Linked DNA regions of Rhodoligotrophos defluvii. The main gene of each other region encodes a partner of the protein of the gene in region 2 in a complex. Links are inferred from orthologs where the notes say so. Each region holds a gene or a part of one and is shown on either strand. Other genes may lie near its edges.

Region 1 (6,738 bases), on a different replicon or contig from region 2:
CGTGGCGGCGCGCTCGCGCTTGACCGGCAAGGCCGCCTCGACCCTGTCGGCCGCCTCGAGAGCCTCCTCGGTCTCCTCCTCGCTCTCCACCACGTTGATGCCCATTTCAGAGAGCATCGCCATGATGTCTTCGATCTGCTCTGAGGAGACCTCTTCCGAGGGCAGCACCTCGTTCAGCTCGTCATAGGTCACATAGCCGCGCTGCTTGGCGAGCTTGATCATCCGCTTCACGGCGGCATCGGACATATCCAGCAGCGGACCGTCCTGGTTCTCCGGCACGCTTTCCTGGACTTCCGCTTCTTCCGCCGTGCTCGTGCTCATCCGTTCGTCTCCGCCGACCTATGCTCGCCTGCCCGCCAAGGGGAAGACGCCCACTGTTTCCATCGCGATTGGCGCCCCGCGCGGGGGCACACTTGCCTAAACACAACAGCTACCGCGGCCTCGCTCCGGCCACCCGTCGCCCAGCCCTGCCATTTGCATCATGGGGCCGCAATCCCGCCATTGCGGTCTAAACGGCAGATCCCCCTTGCCGACCCGAAGCCTCCCCGAACCCCTCGATCGCGGCCTCCTCGCCGAATGTCGATCGGAATTGGGCGCTGGCTTCGTTCAACCGCAGTTCTGTCTCCTCCGTAGGGTTCTCCGCAAAGGCCCGTTCTGCATCCGCTAGCTCTCGACGCAATATACCGGCCTTCCTGTGCAACGCGACCATATGGAGCCAAGCAACGGACGTATCCTCAGCGGCAGCATCTGGAAACGCAAACCAATCGCTACGATGCGTGAATCCGGACTCGAGCCTTGCGAGGACCTCCGCGTAACCTCTCGCCGTGAGGTGGTTCCGCAATTCTGTCCTGTCAAGGCCTTCCACCAAAGCGGCGATATCTAGGATTTCGCGGCGCAGCCTGTCAAGAACCGGGCTTGACAGCTCCAGCTCTGCCACAGCCTCGGGATTCGGCTCGATCAGATACGGGTGGTTGAGAAGCGTGAGCATGATCAGCCGCTCGCGCCGGTCACCGGCCGCGGCGTCCCCTCCGGTGGCCGCGACACGGGCCCGCAAGGCGGGCGTTGGGCTTGAGGGCAGCAACCAGTGCGGCAGCGGCGCCCGGCCGCGCCGCCACTGGTCCACATTGCCCCCGGGATAACGCGCGAGGCTCGAAGGGGCCCCTGCCCCCCGGTAGCCTCGTCCCCGCGGCACGAACGGCTGGCGCCGCCCTCCCCAAAGGCCGGCTAGCCGTTCGCGGAAATGGCTGCGGTAATGTGCCTTGATTCGCGCATCGCTGATTCGCTCGACCGCCTCGTCCAGCTTCGCCTCGAAGGCGGCGCGGCGCTCCGGCGTCGTCAGGTCGGCCGCCTCGCTCTCCCGCCGCCACAGCACGTCGGCCATCGGCACCGCCGCCTCGAGCGCGCCCAGCATGGCCGCGGGGCCGCCATGCCGCACCAGGTCGTCGGGATCCTGCCCCTCCGGCAGGAAGGCAAACCGCAGGGAATAGCCGGGCCGCAGCTCCGGCAGCGCCGTGTCGAGGGCCCGGTAGGCTGCCTTGAGGCCTGCCTCGTCGCCATCGAAGCACAGCACCGGCTCGGCTGCGGCCTTCCACAGCAGCTTCAGCTGTTCGGCCGTGAGCGCCGTGCCCATGGGCGCAACCACATGGTCGATGCCGACGCCATCCAGAGCGATGACGTCCATATAGCCCTCGACCACCACGATCGCGCCCGCCTCGTAGGCGGGCTTCCGTGCCCGGTCGAGATTGTAGAGCATCGCGCTCTTGTGGAAGAGCTCCGTCTCCGGCGAGTTGAGATATTTCGCCTGCGCCGTGGGCGAAAGCGCGCGGCCGCCGAACGCCACCACCCTGCCCCGCGCATCATTGATGGGAAACATGACGCGGTTGCGGAACCGGTCATAGGGCACGGGGATGTCGTCGCCGGCAATCAGCAGCCCGGCCTCCACCATCTGCTGGGTCGTGACACCCTTCTCGGCGAGATGGGTCTTGAGTGCATAGCGGTCGTCCGGGGCGAAGCCCAGGCGGAAGCGCCGCCGCAGGTCCTCCCGCATGCCGCGGCTATCGAGATAGCGGCGGGCCCCCTCGCCGCCCCGCCCGGCCAGCTGCCCCTCGAAGAAGCGGGCCGCCAGCTCCATCACCTCGATGAGGCTCGTGCGCTTCTCCTCCCGCTGCCGCATCTCGGGCGAGGGTTCGGGCATCGGCAAGCCGGCTTCCGCCGCCAGCCGCTCGACCGCCTCGGGAAAGCTCAGGCCTTCCTTCTCGGTCAAGAAGGTGAAGATGTCGCCTGAGGCCTTGCAACCGAAGCAGTGGTAGCGACCCTTCCGGTCATCCGCATGGAAAGAAGGAGATTTCTCCTGGTGGAAAGGACAGCAGGCCCAATAGTCGCCCCTCTGCGGCATGGACTTGCGCCGGTCCCAAACGACCTTGCGCCCCACCACCTGGGAAATCGGCACACGCTGGCGGATCTCGTCGAGGAAACTGTCTGAAAACCGCATGGCACCCGTCCGTCGATCGGCCAGACTAGCGCAAGCACGCGCCTGTGTCCGGCGCAATCTGGTTAATCGACGGCGAGTGTCGGATCAACGTCCAAGCCCATCTAAGTAGGCCAGCCGTCTCAATGCATCGAATGAAAGTCCGTAGCTCCCGAAGCATCGGCATGACCGGGATCCGGCGGCCTGTGGAACGGATCTTCCACCGGCACATTCTCGGCCGCCAGCTTCTCGATCGCCTCGAGCCTGCTCATCGCCGTGCTCACCGCCCCATGGTAGTGATGAAGGCCTTGCACCTGATCGGCACTCTTCCCCTGCAAGAGCGCGGTCAGCTCGCCGCGAAGCTTCGCGTCAGTATCCTTGATGCTTTCGGTGAGTTGGCGCACTTCGCTGATGGCTTGCCGCTTCACCTCTGCGGCAACCTGTGCACCATAAAGCGACATCTCCAGGTCCGGAGCTCGCACCGCCAATGGCTTGGTCGTCTCTTTGAGCTTGCCGACCGTTTCGCTGATGAGCACCCCGCTGGGCCTGACCCCCATCTCCAATTGCCTGTTGAGAATGGCAATATTGCTGCTCAATTCGTCGAGACGGACGAGATTGGCGGGAAGAATTTCCTTAATCGGCGTTGAAACCACCTCGCGCGGACCCTCTGGCAATCTTCTCATCACAATTCCTCAAAAAATGCATTTCCAACAAATAACCTCCAGGCGATGTGGCCTCGATAGCTCAACTTGGCGGGTATTGCCACTGCCACAAGGCCGAGACGCTCACTACTTCAGCTTCTCCTTGGCGATCGCTCCGGCCTTTGCCACGTCCAGCGCCCCGGCATGCCGCGATTTCAGCTCCGCCATGACCCGGCCCATGTCCTTGAGGCCGCTCGCACCAAGCTCGGCGATGATGCCGTCGACGGCGGTCTGCACCTCCGCCTCGCTCAGTTGCCGCGGCATGAACTCGCGGATGACCGCGATTTCCTCCCGCTCCTGCTCCGCGAGCTCCAGCCGGCCGGCCTGCTCGTAGACCTGCTGTGATTCCTCCCGTTGCTTGATCATGCGGGCGAGAATGTCCAGGAGCTCCGCGTCATCGAGCTCATCGCCCTTGCCGGCCCCGCGGTTGTGGATGATCCGGTCCTTCACCGCGGCATTGATCAGGCGCAGCGTCGATATGCGGCGCTTGTCCTGTGACTTCATCGCCGCCTTCAAGCCCTCATTGACCCGCTCGCGGATGGTCGCGCTCATTGATCTCGTCTCCATTTGCAATGAGAGGCAATAGCCATGCCTATATCAGGCCCCGGGCGGCAGACGCCACCCCATTTGCCGCACCTCGCCTATTGACCTCCGTTGTCCCGTCCCATACGTAACGCCCAATTACCCATGGCGCGACCCGCTCGCCGGCTTGCCCGGCCCCGAGCCCGCGCGTCGCCGCCAGGCCTCTCCGAGGGAGATACCCATGTCGACCCCTTCCCAAACCGATCCGGCCCTGGGGCCGGAGGAATCGTCCACGGCTGCCGGCGAGCGGCTCCGTCGGGCAGGCGCTCTCGGCGGCTGGACCGTCCCGAAGCCGACAGCCCTCCTCGTCCTGGCTGACGGCACGGTCATCGAAGGGTTCGGCATCGGTGCTGAGGGCTCAGCGGTTGGCGAAGTATGCTTCAACACGGCCATCACCGGCTATCAGGAGATTCTCACCGATCCCTCCTATGCCGGCCAGATCATCGCTTTTACCTTTCCTCATATCGGCAATGTGGGGGCCAATGACGAGGATATCGAGACGGCCAATCTCGCGTCCTCCCATGTGCGCGGCTGCGTGCTGAAGACGGCGATCACCGAGCCTTCGAATTACCGGGCCCAGCGCCATTTCGACCATTGGCTCAAGGTGCGCGGCATCATCGGCATCAGCGGTGTCGACACCCGCGCGCTGACCGGCCTGATCCGCGACCGCGGCTTCGTCAATGCCGTGATCGCCCACAATGCCCGCGGCGCGTTCGACATCGATGCCTTGAAGCAGGAGGCGGCCGCGTGGCCCGGGCTCGAGGGCATGGACCTGGTGCCGGAGGTCTCGGCCACGCAGCGCTACGACTGGGACGAGACCCTCTGGCAGTGGCCCGAGGGCTTCGGCCGCCAGGAACAACCGCGCTACCACGTCGTTGCGGTCGACTACGGGCTGAAACGCAATATTCTGCGCTGCCTCGCGAGCCAGGGGTGCAAGGTCACGGTGGTGCCGGCCACCAGCGCCGCGGAAGACATCCTCGCCCTCGACCCCGACGGGGTCTTCCTCTCGAACGGCCCTGGCGATCCTGCCGCCACTGGCCAATATGCCGTCCCGGAGATCCGGAAGCTCATCTCGTCAGGCAAGCCGGTGTTCGGCATCTGCCTTGGCCACCAGATGCTGGCTTTGGCCGTCGGCGCGAAGACACGCAAGATGCACCAGGGCCATCATGGCGCCAACCATCCGGTCAAGGATCACACCACCGGCAAGGTGGAGATCACCTCCATGAACCACGGCTTCACCGTGGATCGCGAGTCATTGCCGGAAGATGTTGAAGAGACTCACGTTTCCCTGTTCGACGGCACCAATTGCGGTATCGCCCTGAAGGACAAGCCGGTGTTTTCGGTGCAATACCATCCCGAGGCCTCCCCGGGGCCGCAGGACAGTCACTACCTCTTCAAGCGCTTCATCGACCTGATCGAGCGCAAGAAGCAGGGTGATACGACGTAACCGTTTTCGGCAGGGCTTCTCCCTCGAAGCTGACCTTCACCGAACCGGCCTGCGGGAACCTTCGCGGAATCAATCTCGCAAGATTTCAGTGCATCGCATTGAAATCGCTTGGCTGCGGTCCGGCATGAGATGCCGGCTCAACGCCGAAATGATTTCCTCCAGCCTCTCCCCAATACCGGTCGGCGGCCTCGTAGCCGATCATTTCCAAATGCACCAACCCTCGGTCCACGTGCTGTCGCAGCTCGGTTGCGAGGGCGTTGACGCGCTCGATCCAACCAGGCGCCCGATTATGCAGTTCGAGGTTCAGGGCATCGGCCAAGCCCAAACCTGCTTGCTTGATATTCCATATCTGGTTCAGCAGATGTGAGTTTGGGTCAGCATCATGGATGCTGTTGCCCAGATAGATTGCCGGCTTTGACCAGTGGCGTTTGAACTCACTTATCTCATTCGACAGATAGCTGAGATCTGAAGGTCTCAACGGGCCCGCAATTCGAGCGATGTCTTGATCTCTGAGCAGGCCGATGGCGTCCACGCCCGTCTCAATTCCAAACACGCTACCGTCAACAAACTTCCTGAACTCTCCCAAATCTTTTGAAAAATTTTCTATAAATCCAGAAGGCATTTTAAGTCTCCCAAGCATATAAAAATAAACACGTTGGCTAATATAGAAAATATACTCTTACTTCAACCCCGCCGGTACTCTATACACGGGGAGACACGCCAATCCTCACAGGCGTGCTCACGCGGGTTGGATTCACTCAATGACGATCTCCTTCAGGGTAAGCCTAGGGCCTCCATGGACCGAACCGTGGGCCCGCGTGCACGGGCCGCCTCCGATTCGCCCGTCTCGGGCCAAGTCAAGCGAAATCTCGTAAACGTGAGCAATTTTAGGGAACCGCTTCCAGATCGTCCACGTTCTGGGATTGAACAGCAAACCGGAAGCACAGGACGACGCGCTGCGAGAAGTCCTTGGTTTCCAAATGATGAACGCAAAATGAACGCACTATTCAGGCCAGGTTCCTCGAAGGCGTTTTACTTCTCCGCAATCTGAGCGGATAAGAGAGAGATACCGCCGAGGTGCGGGAGCAAGAACATGACGGGACGTTTTATCATGGCAATGCTGGTCGCTGCGGGGCTGGTTAGCGGCCTGGCAACGGCGGTGACACCGTCGGCGGTCGAATCTGCTCAGCCGAAGATCGCTGCGAGCCCAGTGGCATCGGCTCACTCGGGCCGCAATGTCACGGCCATCAAGAATCAAGCATGGCCCCCGGCCGCAATGATCACGGTCGAGCCCTGCGCGATCGCGGAATGCCGCGACGCCTAAAGCAGCAGTTTCCTTGCTAGCCCGCCAGATCCGTTTTGATCTGGCGGGCTCGACTTGTTTAGCCCGCCGTTAGTAGATTCCCGGCACCAGCCGCCACGTCCGGCGGCTATAGGCGTCGTATTCGGCACCGAACTCATGCCGCAGGAAGCGTTCTTCCGCATTCATCCGCGCAACCAGCGGCACCAGCGTGAGCACCGCCAGCAGACCCCCCACCCCG
Region 2 (6,800 bases):
AAGGCCGGTGGTCGGCTCGTCGAAGAAAATGACATCGGGATCGGCGGCAATCGCCCGGGCAAGGCCTACGCGCTTCTGCATGCCGCCGGACAGCTCTGCCGGCGAGAGCTCGCCCACCTCGCGGCCGAGGCCGACCTGGCCGAGCTTCTCATGGGCGATCTCCCGCGCCTCTTCCCGCGGCATCTGCTTGCCCTGGATCAGGCCGAAGGCCACATTCTCCCAGACGGTCAGGCTGTCGAACAAGGCGGCACCCTGGAAGAGCATGCCGAACTTGCGCAGCATCTCGTCGCGGGCCTGCCCACGCATTCCCACCGTTTCGACACCGTCGACCTTGATCGAGCCGGCATCGGGGCGGATGAGCCCGAGAATGCATTTCAGGCTGACCGACTTGCCCGATCCCGAGCCGCCGATCACCACCAGAGACTTGCCGCGGTCGACGGCGAGGTCGACGCCGTCCAGCACCGTCTTCGGCCCGAAACTCTTGCGGACGCCCTTCAGCTCGATATGGGGGCTTGCTGCCATGGTGTCATTCAACCTTACGAGAAGATGAGCGAGGTCATGATGTAGTTCACGGCCAGGATGAGGATCGAGGCCGAGACCACGGCATTGGTGGTGGCGCGACCCACGCCTTGCGCGCCGCCGCGGCTGTAGTAGCCCTGGTAGCAGCCCATCACCGCGATGACGAAGCCGAACACCGCCGCCTTGGCCAAGCCCGACAGCACGTCGCCGGGCTCGAGAAAATCGACGGTGCTGCTGATATAGGCGGTGGAGTTGAAACCGAGGCTGCGGGTGCCCACGATATAGCCGCCGAAAATGCCGATGGTGTCGGCGATCGCCACCAGGATCGGCACGGTGATCACCGCCGAGATGATGCGCGGCGCCACCAGATATTTGAACGGGTTGGTCGAAAGGGTGGTCAGGGCATCGATCTGCTCGGTCACGCGCATGGTGCCGAGCTCGGCCGCAATCGCGGCGCTGACCCGGCCGGCGACGATCAGGCCGGTGAGCACCGGCCCGAGCTCGCGGGTGATGCCGATGGCCACGATCTGCGCAACGATGCTTTCCGCATTGAAGCGCGAGCCGCCGACATAGATCTGCAAGGCGAGAGCGGCGCCGGTGAAGAAGGCGGTGAGGCCCACCACGAACAGGGAATTGTAACCGATCCGCAGCATCTGCTCGAGGATCTGCCGGCCGAAGTAAGGCGGGACGGCGGTGTGGAAGACCGCATTCCACAGGAAGATCGACAGCCGGCCGACTTCCTCGCAAAACCGCAGCGTGATCCGGCCGACACTGGCGAGAATGTTCAAGGGCTGAGCCTCACAGACGTGGACACATCCCGCCGGCCCGCAAAGGCCGGCGCAACATGCCGGGACGAAGTTCTCGAAAACGAACCGCTGGCTCGCTCTCACGACTGGGAGAGTTCTATAGCCCGGAGCAGCCCCTGCTCGGAAGAGGCTAATCGCAAAGCCGGTGTGATCAGAGGTCCTGGCGCGAACCGCGGTCCTGGCGCTGATCGTATGGCGAATAGAGCCGGCAGTATCGCGGGCCCAAGGCGGTCAAGACCTCATAGGGGATGGTCTCGGCCCAGCGGGCAAGATCGTCGATGGTGATATGAGGGCCGATCAGCTCGGCGCGACCGCCTCTGCGGGCGAAATCGGGCGGAACGTCAGTGACGTCGACCGTGATCATGTCCATGGAGACGCGGCCCACCACGGGGGCAAACTGGCCGCCGATGAAGATATGGGCACGTTCGGACCGGCTCGAACCACTGAGGCAGCGGAAGAAACCGTCCGCATAGCCCACGCTGATGATGGCGATCTGCGCGTTGCGCTCGGAGCGCCAGGTGGCACTGTATCCCACGCTTTCGCCCGCCTTGACCTCACGCACGCTGAGCACGGTGCCATAGAGGCTAACCACCTGCTTCATGGGATTGGCGCGATCGGCCAAAGGCTTGCCCCCATAGAGCGCGATGCCCGGCCGGACGAGATCATAGTGGAAATCGGGCACGTTGAGGGTGCCGGCGGAGTTGGCAATGCTGGCGCGTGCATGCGGCAGCATGGCGCGCAGCCGGTCGAACGTGGCCAGTTGCTCACGGTTCATGGGCGCGTTCGGCGTATCGGCGCAGGCGAGATGGCTGATGATCAAGGTGATCCGGAACGCGCCGAGATCCTTGTGGCTCGCGGCCAGGCACTCGACCTGGGCACTGGTGAGGCCGAGCCGGTTGATGCCGGTGTCCACGTGGATGCCGGCGGGCAGCCGCCTGTCCTGATCGCGGCAGAACTGCGCCCACTCGCCGATCTCCTCGATGGAAGAAAGGATCGGCTGCAGGTTATGCTGGGCGAGATAGCCGGCGCTACCCGGCAACAGGCCACCGAGGAGGTAAATGGTCGCTTCCGGCAAGGTCTGCCGCAGCTTGGCGCCTTCGCAAGGCAGAGCCACGAAGAAGGTGCGGCAGCCCGCAGCCCACAAGGCCTGGCTCACCGGAATCATGCCGAGCCCGTAGGCATCTGCCTTCACCGCGGCGCCGCACTCCGTCTGGCCGACCCGGCCGGCGAGATAGCGATAATTCGCCTGGATAGCACGCAGATCGATCATCAGCGTGCCTCCGGCAAGCTCGGAGGACGGCTCATCCGCGTCCGGCGACGGATTCTCTTGAAGGTGCTCGGTGTCACTCATCAGCGCAGTTGGATCACTCAAATCGTTCTGGGAGATATTCATTCGCGATATGATTTTGAAATTTTGTCAGGCTTGCGTCGAAATACAGCTGAATTGTGCCGGTGGGGCCGTGCCTCTGCTTTCCAATGATGACCTCGGCAAGACCGGTCACCTTGTTCATGGCGTCCTGCCATTCGAAATGTTCCGGAGTATTCGGCTTCGGTTCCTTGCGTTGGAGATAATATTCCTCACGATAAACGAACATGACAACGTCAGCGTCCTGCTCAATCGAGCCTGATTCGCGCAAATCTGCAAGCTGAGGCCGCTTGTCATCCCGCTGCTCGACTTGGCGTGAGAGCTGCGAGAGTGCGAGCACCGGCACATCCAGTTCCTTGGCCAAGGCCTTAAGGCCGGTCGTGATCTCGGTTATTTCCTGCACCCGCCCTTCGGCCGAACGCCGCGAGGAACCGGCAAGCAGCTGAAGATAATCCACAACGACGAGGCCCAAGCCGCGCTGCCGCTTGAGCCGGCGCGCCCGGGCCGCGAGCTGGGCGATGGTGAGGCCGCCGGTGTCGTCGATATACAAAGGCAGGGTCTGCATCTCCTGGCTGACCGCCGTCAGCCTGCGGAATTCCTCCTCGGTGATCTTGCCGCGGCGGATGCGCTCGGATGGGATCTCGGCCTGCTCGGACAGAATACGGGTGGCGAGCTGCTCGGCCGACATTTCCAGGGAGAAGAAGGCCACGACGCCGCCTTCCAGCACCCTTTCGGTCCCGTCCGCCACCCGCTCCGAGCGGTAGGCGCGGGCGACGTTATAGGCGATGTTGGTGGCGAGCGCGGTCTTGCCCATGGCCGGCCGCCCAGCCAGCACGACGAGATCCGATCGCTGCAGGCCGCCCATCTTGGCGTCGATGTCGGTGAGGCCGCAGGAAATGCCGGAGAGACCACCGTCGCGCTCGTAAGCTGCCGCCGCCATATCGATGGCCTCGGTCAAGGCTTCGCCAAAGCCGCGGAAACCCTTGCCGTAGCGCCCCGTTTCCGCCAGCTCGTACAAGCCCTGTTCCGCTTCCTCGATGAGCTCTCGCGGGCCGATGTCGACAGGGGCGTCATAGGATGCGTTCACCACATCGGTGCCGATCTCGATCAAGCGCCGCCTGACGGCCAGATCATAGATGGTGCGCCCGTATTCCTGCGCATTGATGATCGTGGTGGCCGATGCCGCGAGCCTGGCGAGGTAAGCCGGCCCACCGATCTCGGCCAAGGACTGGTCGCGATCAAAAAAGGTCTTGAGGGTGACGGGCGAGGCAAGCTTGCCCGCGCGCACCAGGCGGAAAATCGCCTCGTAAATGCGAGCGTGGACAGGCTCGAAGAAGTGCTCGGGCTTGAGAAAATCCGCCACCCGCTCGCAGGCCTCGTTGTTGACCAGGATCGCCCCGAGCAGGGCCTGCTCAGCCTCGATGTTGTGAGGGAGCGACCGGTATGCCAGTTCGTTGCCGGCCGGATGCGGATCGATGCTCGAATAGGTCTGGGCGCGTTCCATTTAGCCTAGTTACCGTAAGGGAGAGGGCTTGCGGAGCATCAGATTGAGACCTCGCCCCGCCTGTGCGCACTATCCACAGAAGCGGGTGACCCGCGGGTCACAACGCCCGACGATTCGCAAAGCCGCTTACTTTTTCAGAGAGCGTGACATGATTGGCGCAGCCGCGCCAGGCGGTGATCGCTTTGGCACGGCACTTCACTCGGCCGGGACGGAGACCAAGTGACGTCCATCGATCTCGCGACGCCGCAGCCGCCGTTCCTCCTCGATCATGTAGTCGCGAGTCATGGGCAGGCTGTGCTGGCTCTTGGTGAACTGGATCTGGAAATTGTTCATGCCCTGAAAGCGGAAGGCCGTCTCGGAGGCGGCCAGATAGAATTCCCACATGCGGCAGAACCGCTCGTCATAGAGCGCCTTGGCGCGGTCCCAGCTCGCCAGGAAGCGGCGGCGCCACTCCCGCAGGGTCTCCGCGTAGTGGAGCCGCAGGATCTCGATATCGGTGACGTAGAGGCCGGTGCGCTCGATGACGGGAACGACTTCGGACAGAGCGGGTATGGCGCCGCCCGGGAAGATGTATTTGGCGATCCACGGATTGGTGGCACCGGGACCGTCGGAGCGGTTGATCGAATGCAGCACCGCCACGCCGTCCTCGGTGAGCAGCTCGCGCACGGTCTCGAAGAATTCCGTATAATGGCCGACACCGACATGCTCAAACATGCCGACGGAAACGATGCGGTCGAACCTGCCGGTCAAGCTGCGATAGTCCTGCAGCAGGAAGCGGACGCGGTTCGACAGGCCGCGGCTCGCGGCACGCTCGTTCGACAGCTTGAACTGCTCTTCCGACAGGGTGACGCCCGTCACCTCCACCTCGGCGATCTCGGCGAGGTAGAGGCCGAGGCCACCCCAGCCGGAGCCGATGTCGAGCACCCGCTGGCCGGGCTTGAGGTAAAGCTTGGCGGCCAGATGCCGCTTCTTCGACAGCTGCGCCTCCTCGAGGCTGCTGGTCGGCTGGTCGAAATAAGCGCAGGAATATTGCCGGTCGCGATCGAGGAAGAGATCGTAGAGCGTGCCGTTCAGGTCATAGTGGTGGGCGATGTGGCGCTGGGCGCGCCCGATCGGATTGTGCTGGTGGAAGCGCCGCAAGCGGTAGCGCAGCTGACCCCAGAGGTTCAGCCATTGCGGATACCGTCGCTTTTCCAGATTGGCGAAGACCAGCGCGAGGAAGTCATAGATGTCGCCCTGCTCCATGCGGAAGGTGCCATCCATGTACACCTCGCCGAGGCGAAGCTCGGGGTTCAGGGAAAGCTTACGGTATACGGATGGGTCGGTGATGCGCACCACCACCGGCTCTCCGGTATCGTCGCCGAAACGGTGAGAGCGCCCCTTGGCGTCGATCAGAACGAGCGTGCCAGCACGGACGATGAAATCCAGCACATGATTGAGGACCGACAGCACCGGAAGCTCCTTCTCCAGCGCCTGTGTGCCGTCACATTCACGCCAGCCGCCGGAGCAACGAAGTTCAACCCCGCTAGCAATTTAATCATGTCGGTTTCGCAACGGCAACCAGGGCGACATGCTCAAATCTCAGACCTGCCAGGACGATAGCGGAGATCTGTAAATTTTCACCTCTTCCTGCCGGAGTGAGAAGCTTCGTTCCGGTGCTGATCCCCGCGCCCAAGGGCGGGCGCGGGGCATGGTCTCATTCGCGCTCGGGGGTGGCGGCCGCTTCCATCTCCTCGGTTGCCGCCTCGATCTCGTCAAAGCCGGCCGCTTCCATGGCCGCAAGCCGCTCGTCCACCGGAATCGCGAGATTTTCGCCGCGGGCCTGGGCGTCCGCCTCGTCCGCCGAACGGGCGACATTCAGGGTGACCGTGACCGGCACTTCCGGGTGCAGCGCGATGCGCACCTGGGTCATGCCGATCGTCTTGATGGGGTGATCGAGCACCACCTGGTTGCGCACCACCTCGGTGCCGGTCTCGGCGGTGATCACCTCGGCGATGTCGCGGGTGCTGACCGATCCATAAAGCTGGCCCGATTCGCCCGCCTGGCGAATCACCACGAAGGTCTTGCCGTCGATCGAGGCCGCCTGCTGCTCGGCCTTCGACTTCCGCTCCGCATTGCGCTGCTCCAGCGTCTCGCGTTGGGCCTCGAAGCGCTTCTTGTTCTCCTCGCTGGCGCGCAGCGCCTTGCCTTTCGGCAGGAGATAGTTGCGCGCATAGCCGTCGCGGACCTTTACGACATCGCCCATGGCGCCGAGCTTTTCGACCCGTTCGAGAAGAATGACATGCATGTTCGGTGCTCCTGTTCTTTTCCGAATATTGAAGATGGTCAGGTTGTAGTCGGCGGTCCGCCCTGGCTTGGACCAACAGCCGGCCGCATCAGCGTCTGGGCTATGCCCAGGCCGGAGAGGGCAAGTACGACGAGCCAGTTGAACACGATGATGGTCGCGTAAAGCGCGCCGAGCAGCAGCGGGCGCGAAGCCATGCCCAGCGTGCGCTTGTGGATCGTGGCCAGCCCGACGATGGCAAAGGCGGTCAGCAGCAGCGCAACGAAGACCTCGCCGATGAGGCCTATGGTGCCGGGGAGGAGAGCGGCGATCAGCGCGGCA

The links.
Region 1: the proteins of E4P09_RS25335 (region 2) and dnaG are in contact, whole or in part, in a crystal structure (PDB 2R6A), measured with the Geobacillus stearothermophilus proteins. The link is inferred for Rhodoligotrophos defluvii from one-to-one orthologs. Residues at the interface, in WP_033016901.1 of Geobacillus stearothermophilus: Ser13, Glu15, Ala16, Gln18, Glu91, Leu92, Asp94, Ala95, Val96, Pro97, Thr98, Ala99, Ala100, Asn101, Tyr104, Tyr105, Ile108; in WP_049624496.1 of Geobacillus stearothermophilus: Lys456, Leu457, Leu458, Pro459, Ala460, Asn463, Ala464, Leu467, Leu535, Leu536, Ile537, Ala538, Gln544, Glu545, Asp548, Tyr549, His552.

What each region holds. Positions count from the first base shown.
Region 1 is NZ_SZZM01000009.1:43,588-50,325, forward strand. The notes cover bases 1-2,935. They hold dnaG (DNA primase), read right to left. Parts: upstream 2,492-2,935; coding sequence 509-2,491; downstream 1-508. Other genes in these bases: rpoD (RNA polymerase sigma factor RpoD), read right to left, coding at 1-321; E4P09_RS24995 (hypothetical protein), read right to left, coding at 2,611-2,935. Also shown: more of E4P09_RS24995, read right to left, coding at 2,936-3,150; E4P09_RS25000 (GatB/YqeY domain-containing protein), read right to left, coding at 3,256-3,720; carA (glutamine-hydrolyzing carbamoyl-phosphate synthase small subunit), read left to right, coding at 3,932-5,197; E4P09_RS25010 (hypothetical protein), read right to left, coding at 5,283-5,819; E4P09_RS25015 (hypothetical protein), read left to right, coding at 6,291-6,521; E4P09_RS25020 (methyltransferase family protein), read right to left, coding at 6,591-6,738. UniProt on the Escherichia coli protein: RNA polymerase that catalyzes the synthesis of short RNA molecules used as primers for DNA polymerase during DNA replication.
Region 2 is NZ_SZZM01000010.1:42,057-48,856, forward strand. What follows is about bases 1,943-4,939. They hold E4P09_RS25335 (replicative DNA helicase), read right to left. Parts: upstream 4,196-4,939; coding sequence 2,690-4,195; downstream 1,943-2,689. Other genes in these bases: alr (alanine racemase), read right to left, coding at 1,943-2,676; E4P09_RS25340 (cyclopropane fatty acid synthase), read right to left, coding at 4,391-4,939. Also shown: E4P09_RS25320 (ABC transporter ATP-binding protein), read right to left, coding at 1-522; E4P09_RS25325 (MlaE family ABC transporter permease), read right to left, coding at 537-1,307; more of alr, read right to left, coding at 1,477-1,942; more of E4P09_RS25340, read right to left, coding at 4,940-5,647; rplI (50S ribosomal protein L9), read right to left, coding at 5,892-6,482; E4P09_RS25350 (DUF2232 domain-containing protein), read right to left, coding at 6,521-6,800. UniProt on the Escherichia coli protein: The main replicative DNA helicase, it participates in initiation and elongation during chromosome replication. Travels ahead of the DNA replisome, separating dsDNA into templates for DNA synthesis.